3 regions of the Bradyrhizobium sp. WSM4873 genome follow, and region 1 is predicted to be linked to each of the others. Evidence: predicted binding sites of a transcription regulator. Region 1 holds the regulator's gene; each other region holds the start of a gene.
The links. The regulator PhoB, encoded in region 1, activates phosphate uptake and scavenging genes when phosphate is short. The targets are predictions, from matches to a motif close to TGTCATNNANCTGTCAT.

Region 1 (4,339 bases):
GGCTTGAGCATGACGTCGAGCACGGCGTTCGCAGCCGCGATCGCGAGCGGATTGCCGCCGAAGGTCGAGCCGTGCGAGCCCGGCGTCATGCCGGATGCCGCTTCCGCGGTCGCAAGGCAGGCGCCGATCGGAAAGCCGCCGCCGAGCGCCTTGGCCAGCGACATCACGTCGGGTTCGACGCCGAGGCGGCGGTACGCGAACAGATCGCCGGTGCGGCCCATGCCGGTCTGCACCTCGTCGAAGGCGAGCAACAGACCCTTCTCGTCGCAGAGCTGACGCAACGCCCTCAGGAAGGCGGGCGTTGCCGAACGCACACCGCCCTCGCCCTGGATCGGCTCGATCAGGATGCCGGCGGTCTGCGGACCGATCGCCTTTTTCACCGCCTCGAGATCGCCATGCGCAACCTGGTCGAAGCCCTCCATCGGCGGGCCGAAACCTTCGAGATATTTCGCCGAACCCGTCGCCGCCAGCGTCGCCAGCGTGCGGCCATGGAAGGCGCCTTCGAAGGTGATCATGCGATAGCGGTCGGGATGGCCCTTCGCGGCGTGATAACGGCGCACGACCTTGATCACGCATTCCAGCGCTTCGGCGCCGGAATTGCAGAAGAACACGAAGTCCGCGAAACTTTCATTGCACAGGCGCGCGGCGAGCTTTTCGCCGTCCGGGCTCTGGAACAGGTTCGACATGTGCCAGAGCTTGGTCGCCTGCTCCTGCAACGCCGCGACCAGCGCCGGATGGGCATGGCCGAGCGCGTTCACCGCCACCCCCGAGGTGAAATCGAGATAGCGCTCGCCATTAGTCGCGATCAGCCAGCAGCCTTCGCCACGCTCGAAACCGAGGTCGGATCTGGCGAAAACGGGGAGCAAATGCGGCGCTGCGCTGTTAGTCATGGCGGTCACTTGAATGTTGCGGACGGTGTGAGCGTGCATTGCGCAACGCACCATCGACCGGCCCGGAAAACGAAACGTGCCGCCTCTTGAGGGCGGCACGCGCGACTATCTTAGGCCTGGTGAAACGGGTGTCAATGCCGCCCGGAAAGCCTCGCGAAACGCTGAATCCGTAGTCTTGCGGTGCCGATTTTGCGGGATTTAGCCACGGAACATGTGGAAGCGAGTCGGCGGACTCTTGCGCGGGAGTCACGCCATATTGTAGCGTTTGGATTGTCAGATACGACATCTCGTGCAGTGGTTCTGATCTTTAAGTCCTTATGTACCGGCGTAAACGTTCGGGCGTTCAAGACGCGCCCGGCGAGCCTTAAGGGATTCTGGCGGCACGGGTTTTTGAAGGCTTAGGCATTCGCTGCGAGGCCCCAGGATGGCTGGCGCGCAGCGAGGGAAAGGGTGCAATGACGGTTTTGACCTGGTCCGATGATCGCGTCGAGCAGCTGAAAAAGCTCTGGGAGGCCGGACTTTCGGCCAGCCAGATCGCGGCGGAGCTCGGCAATGTGACCCGCAATGCCGTGATCGGCAAAGTGCACAGGCTCGGCCTTTCGGGCCGCGCCAAGAGCCCTTCGTCGGCAGCGCCCCGGCCGCGCAAGGCGCGCCCCGCGCAGCACATGATGCGGGTGAGCCGCCCGATCTCGCGCGGCAACACCGCACTGGCGCAGGCCTTTGAGGTCGAGGCTGAGCCGGATCCGGTCACATACGACAACGTGGTGCCGATGAGCCAGCGGCTGTCGCTGCTGGAATTGAACGAGGCGACCTGCCACTGGCCGGTCGGCGATCCCTCGAGCCCGGACTTCTTCTTCTGTGGTGGCCGTGCGCTGTCCGGCCTGCCCTATTGCGCCCAGCACTCGCGCGTCGCGTACCAGCCGGCGTCGGATCGGCGCCGCGCACCGGTGAAGCCGGGTCCGCGGTAATCACGGCAAGTCGTCGCGCGAAGACAGTTCAACAATTTCAGTGTCGTCCTGGCGAAAGCCAGGACCCATACTCCGAGCACGCAGTAGTCGTGCGGAAGGGGTCGCTCCGAGTCTTCGCCAAACCACGTTCGGTGGTTATGGGTCCCGGATCAGCGCTCGCTTCGCTCGCTTGTCCGGGACGACGTCGGAGAATTCGGGGACAGCTCGCCAGCAAACAAGCCTGCAACCCTACACCTGCTCCGCCTTGGCAAAACGATCATCCAGCGCGTAGCCGGCGCCGCGGACGGTGCGGATCGGGTCCTGCTCGCGGCCGAGATTGAGCAGCTTGCGCAGGCGGCCGATATGCACGTCGACGGTACGCTCATCGATGTAGATGTCGCGGCCCCAAACGCTGTCGAGCAGTTGCTCGCGCGAGAACACCCGGCCCGGATGCTCCAGGAAGAACTCCAGCAGGCGATATTCGGTCGGACCGAGATCGATCGGCCGGCCCGAGCGCGCCACGCGGCGCTTGTCGCGGTCGAGCTCGATGTCGCCAAAAGCAAGCACGGTGGCGAGCCGCTCGGGGCTCGCGCGCCGCAGCAGGCCTTTCACGCGCGCGAGCAGCTCCGGCACCGAGAACGGCTTGACGATGTAATCGTCGGCGCCGGTCGCAAGACCCCGCACCCGTTCGCTCTCCTCGCCGCGCGCGGTGAGCATGATGATCGGGAGCTGCTTGGTCTCGGGACGGGTGCGAAGCCGCCGGCACAATTCGATGCCTGACAGGCCCGGCAGCATCCAGTCGAGCACGATCAGATCGGGGATGTGCTCCTTGAGGCGAGTGTCGGCGTCGTCGCCGCGCATCACCGTCTCGACGTCATAGCCGTCGCCTTCGAGGTTGTAGCGGAGAAGCTCCGTCAGAGCTTCCTCGTCCTCAACCACCATAATGCGTGCGCCCATCGGGTCGTCGCTCCTTAAGTGTTCGGTACCGTGTTGGCGAAGGTCGTCATGTCGCCCTTCGGCCGCTTGTCGGTGATCGCCTGTCCCTCGATCATGTAGAACACGGTCTCGGCGATGTTGGTGGCGTGGTCGCCGATCCGCTCGATGTTCTTGGCGCAGAACATCAAATGGATACAGAACGAGATGTTGCGCGGATCCTCCATCATGTAGGTAAGGAGCTCGCGGAACAGCGAGGTGCAGATGGCGTCGACCTCCTCGTCGCCCTTCCACACCGCCATCGCCGCCGGCAGATCATGCGCGGCATAGGCGTCCAGCACCGACTTGACCTGCTGCTGCACGAGGTCGGTCATGTGCTCGAGGCCGCGAAACAGCTTGAGCGGATGGAAGTCCGTCTCCAGCGCCGCGACGCGTTTGCCCATGTTCTTGGCGAGGTCGCCGATGCGCTCGAGATCGGTCGCGACGCGCATGGCGCCGACGATCTCGCGCAGGTCGACCGCCATCGGCTGGCGGCGGGCGATGGTGAGCACCGCACGCTCCTCGATGCGCTTCTGCAGCGCGTCGAGTTCGGTGTCGATGGCGACGACGCGCTGGCCGAGCGGGACGTCGCGGCGGATCAGCGCGTCGACGGACTCGACGATCATGCGCTCGGCGATGCCACCCATCTCGGCGACCAGGCGGGTGAGTTCCTGGAGGTCGGTATCGAAGGCCTTTGCGGTATGTTCAGAACCCATGTCGCGTCTCCTAGCCGAACCGGCCGGTGATGTAATCCTGCGTGCGCCGGTCAGTCGGCGACGTGAAGATCTTGCTGGTGTCGTCGAATTCGATCAGCTCGCCGAGATACATGAAGGCGGTCTTGTCGGAGACGCGCGCCGCCTGCTGCATGTTGTGAGTGACGATCGCGATCGTGTAATCCTCGGACAGCTCCTGGATCAGCTCCTCGACCTTGGCGGTCGAGATCGGGTCGAGCGCCGAACAGGGTTCGTCGAACAGGATCACCTCGGGCCGCACCGCGACGGTGCGGGCGATGCAGAGGCGCTGCTGCTGGCCGCCCGAGAGCGACAGGCCGGAGGCGTTGAGCTTGTCCTTGACCTCGTTCCACAGCGCGCCGCCGCGGAGTGCCTTTTCGACGCGGCCGTCCATCTCGGACTTCGAGATCTTCTCATAGAGACGGATGCCGAACGCGATGTTCTCGTAGATCGTCATCGGGAACGGCGTCGGCTTCTGGAACACCATGCCGACGCGGGCGCGCAGCAGATTGAGGTCCAGCTTGCCGTCCAGGATGTTGGTCTGATCGAGCATGAGCTGACCGGTGGCGCGCTGGCCGGGATAGAGGTCGTACATCCGGTTGAAGATGCGCAGCAGGGTCGACTTGCCGCAGCCCGACGGACCGATGAACGCCGTGACGCGGTTGGCGCCGAGCGTCAGGTTGATGTTCTTCAGAGCGTGGTGCTCGCCGTAATAGAAGTTCAGGTTGCGCACGGTCACCTTGGGGGGCGCCTCCGGCAGCACCGGCGCGTGGGGCAGCCCACCGGCCGCGCTCATCGA
Region 2 (4,339 bases), on a different contig from region 1:
GCGAAGACTCGGGAGGCTATGGCTCGCGCTATAACCGCTCCCTGGGGTAATGGGTCCTGGCTTTCGCCAGGACGACAGCGAGAATGACGCGCGAGCGCAATGCTATCTCGTTAACATCCACTCGCCGACGAGACGAAACCGCGCCCCCGCACCGTCCTGCCTGAACAGCGCGATGCGATCGATCGCCAGCGTCTCAAGCTCGAGCGCCGCAAACCGCGCGCGCAGCAGCTCCAGGATCGGGCCGCGGCGCTCCGCGTCCAGCCGCCCCGTCAGCGTCATGTGGAAGCGGAATTCCTCCATCACGTACGGGTAGCCCCAGCGATGGAGATAGTCGCGCTGCCGTTCGCTGAGCTTCTCGGGTTTGCGACGCGCACGATCTTCCGCCGTCAGGGCGGTGCGAAAGCGGTCGAACGCGCGGACGCAATCAGCGGCGAGCTCTTGGAGCGCATCGACCTGCTCGGCCGGAATGACCGCAATAAAGCCGCTGATGGCATCGACGACCGGGCGGATCACCGGGATCTTCCGCGCCTCGCCGGCAAAAGCCGCGCAGGCCGCAAAAAGCTCCGCTTCGGTCTTGCCCGGCGCGAGCGCCATCGGCGCCTTCAGCGTGCCGTGAAAACCGTATTTGCGGGGATCGGCGGTGATGTCGCGCCAGTCCGGCGCGAGATGCGATGCCTCGGCGGGGAAGGGCAGCTCGTTGCCGGTATAGGCATCGTAGCCGAGCAACTCCGCGCCGAAGCGGGTGAGCGCGCTGTCGCTGCCTGCGGCAAAATAGATCGCGTAGCGGGGGAAACTCGTCATCGTCCGAGCATAGCGGGTTTATGCTGCGACGACAGCTTCGCGCGGGGTAGCTGCCATGCCAAGCAACCGCGTCGCGTCGGTGAGATGTACGAGCTTGCCGCCTGATATCACGGCGATCAGCCGCGGCCGCAGCGGCATGCTGTCGTCGACCAGCAGAATGTCCGCGCGCCGGCCTTCCGCGAGCACGCCGCGATCTGCAAGACCGGTCGCGCGCGCGGGCGCGGTGGAAACCAGGTTCCAGGCCTCGGTCAACGGCAGCACGCCATCGGCGGCGAGCCGGAACGCAGCGAGCAGCTGCGCGGGATAGTAGTAGTCCGAGGCCAGCACCGAGCAGAGCCCTTTGGCGATCATGTCGGATGCCTTGGTCCAGCCGGTGTGGCTGCCGCCGCGGACGACGTTCGGCGCGCCGTAGACGATGGCGTCTCCGTGGCTTGCCGCCGCCCGCGCCGTCTCCTCGTTGATTGGAAACTCCGCGATCGCCACGCCCATGGCGCGAAAGCCCTGGCGCATCGCCGGCGTCGCATCGTCATGCGATAGCATCCGTACGTCGGCGGCGCGGGCTGTCGCGGCGAGCCGCGACACGGAAGCCGGCACTTCACTGGCGCGCGAAAGCACGTGGCCGACCAGCCGGTCGAAATCTTCGCTCGACAGGCCGGTACGTTCCACCATGCGGTTGCGCTTGCGGGGCTTGGCCATGTCCCCAACCGTGCCGTCCATGTGGTCGTTGAAGGCGAACAGGTCGACGCGGCCCTCAGCGAGCCACTGGCTGATCTCGGTTTCGGCGTCGAGATTGTAAGTCTCATGGCGCAGGTGAAAACGGGTGTCGGCGGCGAATTGCGGGCGCTGCCGTTCGATCGCCTCCATCAGGCCGCGCGCATTGTCGGCGCTGCGCAGGCCCGGCTCCCATGAGCAGGTCGTGGCGTGAAATACCGTGGTGATGCCGTTGCTGATCGCCTGGCGGTCGCTGTCGGCGAGCGCGACGTCGATCGGGAAATCGACCCCGGCGCGCGGCATCATCTGTCGCTCGAAGGCATCGCCATGCAGATCGACGATGCCCGGCAGGACCAGCAGATCGCGGGCATCGATCGCAAGTCGCGCTCGGCCGCGAGACGCATCGATCTCTGCGATGTCCGTTCCGGACACGAGAAGCGACGTTTCGGCGAACTCGGAGCCGATCAGGGCCCGCCCGCCCTCGAGGAATATGTCTGTCACGCGACCGCGCTTCGTTTGCTGGCAGAGGAGGGTGCCCCTGCTTCGTATGCCGTGAGAAAATCCTCAATCCCGAGCTTGCGGAAATCGGGCAGGGCTTCACGCAACTTGTCGTGATCCCAGTCCCACCAAGCGAGCCTCGCAAGCCGCCCAGCAACCTCTTCCGAGAACCGCCGCCGAACGATGCGCGCCGGATTGCCGGCGACGATGGTGTAGGCCGGTACGTCCTTGGTGACGATGGCGCCGGCCGCGATCACCGCGCCGGTGCCGATGTTGCGGCCCGGCAGCACGATCGCGCCATGGCCGATCCAGACGTCGTGGCCGATATGGACGTGGTGCTGGCGCCGCCAGTCGAAGAAGTCGGTGTCGTCGGTCTCGCCTTCGAAATAGGCGCTCGAACGATAGGTGAAGTGCGCCTGCGTGGCGCGGTGCATCGGGTGATTGCCCGGATTGATCCGTGTCATCGCCGCGATCGCGCAGAATTTTCCGATGGTGCTGTAGGTGATCTGGGCGTCGTTCACGACATAGGAGTAATCGCCCATCGTCACGTCGTGCAGCATCGTGCGGGCGCCGACCTCGGTATAGGCCCCAAGCCTGGTGTCGTGCAGCTTCGCCGAGGGATCGACAGTCGGCTGGACCGAAAGAGCTTTGGCGGCCATGTTGCATCCGAACGAGAGGGCGGGCGTTTCTCTTCGAGCGGCTTGATGACAATGTCATGACGACGCGATGACAGGGCAAGAACAGTGGATGACGTGTGTAGGATCGCCGCACCGCAACGTCCGTGTCACACAAGTGTCAAGCGCCGGCGCTAGCGGTGGGTCCCAGCTACTCTGGAGCCCTGCATGCTGGTGGTTGAAGGTCTGACGTGTCGCTTCGGCGTGAAAGCCGCGGTGGACGACGCTTCGTTTCAAGTCTCTCCCGGCGGCTTCGTCGGCGTGATCGGACGGTCCGGCGCCGGCAAGTCGACCCTGCTGCGGACCATCAACCGTCTCGCGGCCCCTTCGCAGGGCCGCATTCTGTTCGGCGGTCTCGACGTCACGGCGCTACGCGGCAAGGAGCTGCGGCAGTGGCGGGCGCGTTCGGCGATGATCTTTCAGCAGTTCAACCTGGTCGGCCGGCTCGATGTCCTCACCAACGTCCTGATGGGACGGCTCGCGACGATGCCGGCCTGGCGCTCGCTGTCGCAGACCTGGCCCGAGCAGGACAAGGCGCTGGCGATGTCCGCGCTTGAGCAGTTCGATATCGCCCCGCTCGCGGCCCAGCGCGCCGACCAGCTCTCCGGCGGTCAGCAGCAGCGCGTCGCGATCGCCCGCGCGCTGGTGCAGCAGCCCGACATCATCCTCGCCGACGAGCCGATCGCCTCGCTCGATCCCCGCAACACCAAGATCGTGATGGATGCGCTGCTGCGCATCAACAAGCACTTCGGCATCACCGTGCTCTGCAATCTGCATTCGCTCGACCTGGCGCGCAGCTATTGCGACCGCCTGATCGGCATGGCGCAGGGGCGCGTGGTGTTCGACGGCGCGCCGGCCGAGTTGACCGAGCACGTTGCGCGCGAGCTCTACGATCTGGAAGCCGCCGATGTCATGGGCGGCACGCCTGCACCGGTGCGACAAGGCATTCCGGCGCTTGGAACGGCGGCCGCCGCCTGAGCGGCGCCGCATCAGGACTCACCAGTTTTGCGTCAACCGACCTCAACCAATGAAGAGGCTATCATGATTACTCGCAGATTGATTCTTGCTGGCGCCGCCGCGCTCGCGTTCACGGCTTCGGCTTCGGCCGAGGACTGGAAAGCTAGATATCCCGAGCTGACCTTCGCGGTCATTCCGGCGGAAAACGCCTCGGGCGTGACCGAGCGTTGGGCGCCGTTCATGAGCTATCTCTCCAAGGAACTGGGCGTGAAGGTCACGCTACGCATCGCCAACGACTACGCCGCCGTGATCGAAGGCCAGCGTGCCGGCAACATCCACATCGCGAGCTATGGCTCCGCGTCGTTCGCTCGCGCCCGCCTGACCGGCGTCAAGACCGACGCTTTCGCCAACGACATCAATTCCGACGGCTCGACCGGCTACTACTCGGTGTTCTTCGTCAAGGCGAACAGTCCCTACAGGAGCATCGACCAGCTCAAGGGCAAGAACCTCGGCCTGGTCGACCCGAACTCGACCTCCGGCAACAACGTGCCGCGCTTCGAGCTCGACAAGATGGGCATCGCGGACGCCGACACCTATTTCAGCAAGGTCGTCTTCACCGGCAGCCATGAGAACGCGATCCTGGCGCTGGCGCAGGGCACGGTCGACGTCGCCGCCAACCAGTGGACCAGCGACGACGA
Region 3 (4,339 bases), on a different contig from region 1:
GGCGACAGCAGCGGGAAGGTCACGGTCCAGAACCGCCGCATCGGACGGGCGCCGTCGATCGCGGCGGCTTCGAACACGCTCTTCGGAATTGCCTGCAGGCCGGCGAGGAAGAACAGAAAATTATAGGAGATCTGCTTCCACGCGGCGGCGAGGATGATCAACGCCGCGGCCTGGTCACCGTCGAGCAGCGGATTCCAATCGATGCCCATGTTGCGCAGATAGCGCGAGAGCACGCCGAGCGAGGGATGCAGCATGAAAATCCAGAGCACGCCGACCACGGGCGGCGCCACCGCATAGGGCCAGATCAGGAGCGTGCGGTAGAGCATCGAGCCACGCAGCGGTTTGTCCGCCATCACGGCGAGCAGCAGCGCGAAGGACAGCGACGAGACGGCGATGGCGAACGAGAACAAGAACGTTCGGACGATCGCCTCGAAATAGGCTGCGTCCTTGAACAGCTCGATGTAATTCTCGAACCAGACAAAGGTGGTCGATAGACCGAACGCATCCTGCAGCAGGAAGGACTGGATCACCGCCTGCAGGGCCGGCCAATAGAAGAAAATCAGGACGATCGCGAGCTGCGGCGCAACCAGCGCGTACGGTAACAGCCTTGACTGGAAAATGGCTTGCTTTTGCATGATGCCAGCAGAGGCGGCAGGCCGGGTCGCGGCCTGCCGCTCATTGCCTCACTTGACGGCGGTCTTTTCGAACTGCCGCAGCATCGTGTTGCCGCGCTCGACGGCGGAATCGAGTGCCTGCTTGGCGGTCTTCTTGCCGGCCAGCGCCTGCTCGATCTCTTCCGACCAGACGTCACGCAGCTGCACCATGTTGCCGAGGCGCAGACCGCGCGAGTTCTCGGTCGGCTCCTTGTTGGTCAGCTCGAGCAGCGGCGTTTCGAGATAGGGCTGATCCTTGTAGAAGCCCTCAGCCTTTGCCTTCGCATAGGCCGCCTTGGTGATCGGCAGATAGCCGGAGGCCTTGTGGATATAGACTTGGCGATCAGTGTCCGAGAGGAAGGTCAGGAACTTCGCGACGCCCTTGTATTCCTCGGCCGACTTGCCGCCCATCACCCACAGCGAAGCGCCGCCGATGATCGAGTTCTGCGGTGCGCCCTTGACGTCGGGATAATAGGGCATCGGCACGGCTGTGAAGTTGAACTTGGCCTGCGCCTTGACGTTGCCGAAGAACGCGGACGAGGTCAGGTAGATCGGGCATTCGCCGGAGGTGAAGCGACCCTCGCCGGTGTTGGTGCGGCCGGCGTAGTCATAGGTCTTGGTCTTCTGCAGCTCGACCAGGGTTTCGAGGTGCTTGACCTGAAGCGGTCCGTTGAACTCGAGCACGGTGTCGAAGCCATCGAGGCCGTTGGCCTTGCTGGCGAGCGGCAAATTGTGCCAGGCCGAGAGCTGTTCGAGATTGACCCAGGTGACCCAGGAGCCCGAGAAGCCGCAGGTGTCGTGACCCGCAGCCTTCAGCTTCTTGGCGGCCTCGAACGTTTCGGGCCAGGTCTTCGGGATCTCGACATTCGCCTTCTTCAGCTCGTCGAGGTTGACCCACATCACGGTCGAGGACGAGTTGAAGGGGAAGGACAGCATTTCGCCCTTCGACGTCGAATAATAGCCGGTGATGGCGGGCAGGTAGATCTTGGGGTCGAACTTCTCGCCGGCGTCGGCCATCAGCTTGTAGACGGGCTTCACGGCGCCGGTCGCGGCCATCATGGTCGCGGTGCCGACTTCGAACACCTGCATGATGTGCGGGGCATTGCCGGCGCGGAACGCCGCGATGCCGGCGTTCATCGTATCGGGATAGTTGCCCTTGTAGGTCGGGATCACCTTGTAGTCGCTCTGCGACGCGTTGAAGTCGGTGGCGAGCTTGACGATGACGTCGTTGTTGGCCCCGGTCATCGCGTGCCACCACTGGATTTCGGTCGCGGCCAAGGCCGGCGAGGCCGATAGTCCTACCGTGAGTGCAATAGCGGCAGCCGCTCCAAACTTTCTAAGAGCCATCAAGTAAACCTCCCTTGGCCGTTCTCTTGGGCCGTCAAAAATGATCGCTTGCGCTAGCAGCGCCATATGACGTTCACATGACTGTGTAAGCGGGCGAAACGAAAGCGGCAAGCGCTGGAAAAGGGAAGTCGTCAAATAGGCGAATGCCGCGCGCGCAGCGTCCTCCATTCGCGGTGCACAGAGCGCCCGCGCCGCAGTGCGGCATTGGACGTCATCGCGGAATGGCAGTGGAAGATCGCCGATGCCGCTGCGAGCTCGAAAACCTCTCCCGCTTGCGGGAGAGGTCGCGCCGAAGGCGCGGGTGAGGGCTCTCTCCGCTTGGGGATTGTCCCGTTGCGGAGACACCCTCTCCCCAACCCTCTCCCGCAAGCGGGCGAGGGAGCGCGCCTACGGTGAGGCTCGATCTTCGTCTTATCTCAGCGCTTGCGTTCCGGGCCGCAGACCGTGCCCTGCTCGACCATCGCGTCGATCTCGGACCTGGAGTAGCCGAACTCGCCGAGCACCTCGGCTGCGTGCTGGCTGAATTTCGGCGGCAGGCGATGCAGGCTCGGCTTGCTGCGGTCGAGCCGGATCGGGGACGCCACGCCCTTGTACCAGTCCTTCTCGATAATATCGCCGCGCGCGATCGTGTGCGGATTGGTCAACGCCTGGTCGATCTTCTGCACGGGGCCTGCGGGCAGGCCCGCGGCGAGCAGGCGATTGCACAGCGGCTCGGCCTCGTGCTGGCTGAACACGGCGGCGAGTTCGGCCCGCAGCGCTTCGCGATTGGCGATGCGGTCCTTGTTGCGCGCAAAGCGTGGATCGGTGCCGAGCTCGGGCTTGCCGATCTCCTTGGCGAGCTTGCGGAAGGTGCCGTCATTGCCGACGCCGATGAAGATGTCGTCGGTCTTGGTCGGGAAGATCGCATAAGGCACGAGGTTGGGATGCTCGTTGCCGGTGAGCGACGGCGGCTTGCCATGCATGAAATAATTCGCGGTGTGCGGATGCATGATGGCGAGACCGGTCTCGTACAGCGTGGTCTCCAGGAACTGGCCCTGGCCCGAGCGCTGCCGCTCCGACAGCGCCATCAGGATGCCGATCGCCGCATAGAGGCCGGTGCCGATGTCGACCAGCGGCACGCCGATCCGCATCGGTCCGCTCTCGGGCGAGCCGGTCGCCGCGATCATGCCGGTCATGGCCTGGATGATGGCGTCATAGCCGGGATTGCCGCCGCGCGGGCCGTCGGCGCCGAAGCCGCAGATCCGGCAATGCACGAGGCGCGGGAATTTTTCGCGCAACACCTCGTTGCCGATGCCCCATTTCTCCAGCGTGCCCGGCTTGAAGTTCTCGATCAGGACGTCGGCGCTCTCCAGCATCTTGAGCAGCACGGTCTGGCCGCCCTCGGAGGCGAGGTCGAGGCCGATCGAGCGCTTGTTGCGGTTGATGCCGATGAAATAGGCCGCGTCTTCCTCGTGGAAGGGAGGGCCCCAGTCGCGTACCTCGTCGCCTGCGGGCGGCTCGACCTTGATCACGTCGGCGCCGTGGTCGGCGAGGATCTGGGTGCAATAGGGACCGCCGAGCACGCGCGTGAGATCGATGACGCGCAGGCCGCTCATTGCGCCCGTGGCAGGTCCAGAACTGGCGGCTTCAGTCATGCCTTCGCGTCCCCTGTGTCGATGTGATCACAGGCCTAACGAGGTTCGTCCGAGCCGGCAATGGCTTCCCGCGTAGGGCCTCATGCAGGCCCGTCGCCGCAATCCCGTGGGATGGCAAATCAAGGGAAGCGGCCGGCCCGAGGGATCCCGGGTCGGCCGCTTCAGCTAACCGATCAGACGACCGTCAGGCGAACGTCGACATTACCGCGCGTCGCGTTGGAATAGGGGCACACCTGGTGCGCCTTCTCGACCAGCGCCTCGGCTTCCGCGCGGGCGAGGCCCGGCAGCGATACGGCAAGGTCGATGTCGAGACCGAAGCCGCCGGCCGCGCGCGGGCCAATGCCGACGGTCGAGGTCACGGAGGCGTCGGCCGGAACCTTGGGGCCGCCCTGCGAGGACACGAACTTCATCGCGCCGATGAAGCAGGCGGCATAGCCCGCCGCAAACAGCTGCTCGGGATTGTTGCCGGCGCCGCCGCCGCCGCCGAGCTCCTTCGGCGTGGTGAGCTTGACGTCGAGCGCGCCGTCGAGGGTCGCAGCATGGCCGTCGCGGCCGCCGGTGGCCTTTGCACTGGTCTTGTAAAGGACATTCACTGACATTTTCGTCTCCCTGTGTTTTCGGGTGGGGTGCGATCCTTATTGCAAACAATTAGATTGTGGGCAATTGAAATCATGGCGTCTCACATTTAATTGTTCGCAATTGAAT

Region 2: the regulator PhoB is predicted to act here: its motif matches at 2,715-2,731, upstream of phnC (phosphonate ABC transporter ATP-binding protein).
Region 3: the regulator PhoB is predicted to act here: its motif matches at 2,067-2,083, upstream of ugpB (sn-glycerol-3-phosphate ABC transporter substrate-binding protein UgpB).

What each region holds. Positions count from the first base shown of each region.
Region 1 is NZ_JBVVPS010000040.1:44,724-49,062, reverse strand. It holds gene AC0L21_RS33285 (acetylornithine transaminase) at 1-890, opposite strand, end outside; gene AC0L21_RS33280 (GcrA family cell cycle regulator) at 1,346-1,858, shown strand; gene phoB (phosphate regulon transcriptional regulator PhoB) at 2,087-2,794, opposite strand; gene phoU (phosphate signaling complex protein PhoU) at 2,809-3,525, opposite strand; gene pstB (phosphate ABC transporter ATP-binding protein PstB) at 3,536-4,339, opposite strand, start outside.
Region 2 is NZ_JBVVPS010000021.1:62,961-67,299, reverse strand. It holds gene AC0L21_RS25170 (DUF1045 domain-containing protein) at 103-801, opposite strand; gene AC0L21_RS25165 (alpha-D-ribose 1-methylphosphonate 5-triphosphate diphosphatase) at 820-2,013, opposite strand; gene AC0L21_RS25160 (LbetaH domain-containing protein) at 2,010-2,669, opposite strand; gene phnC (phosphonate ABC transporter ATP-binding protein) at 2,853-3,662, shown strand; gene phnD (phosphonate ABC transporter substrate-binding protein) at 3,726-4,339, shown strand, end outside.
Region 3 is NZ_JBVVPS010000020.1:129,196-133,534, forward strand. It holds gene ugpA (sn-glycerol-3-phosphate ABC transporter permease UgpA) at 1-635, opposite strand, end outside; gene ugpB (sn-glycerol-3-phosphate ABC transporter substrate-binding protein UgpB) at 684-2,000, opposite strand; gene AC0L21_RS24755 (CaiB/BaiF CoA transferase family protein) at 2,417-3,634, opposite strand; gene AC0L21_RS24760 (organic hydroperoxide resistance protein) at 3,808-4,233, opposite strand.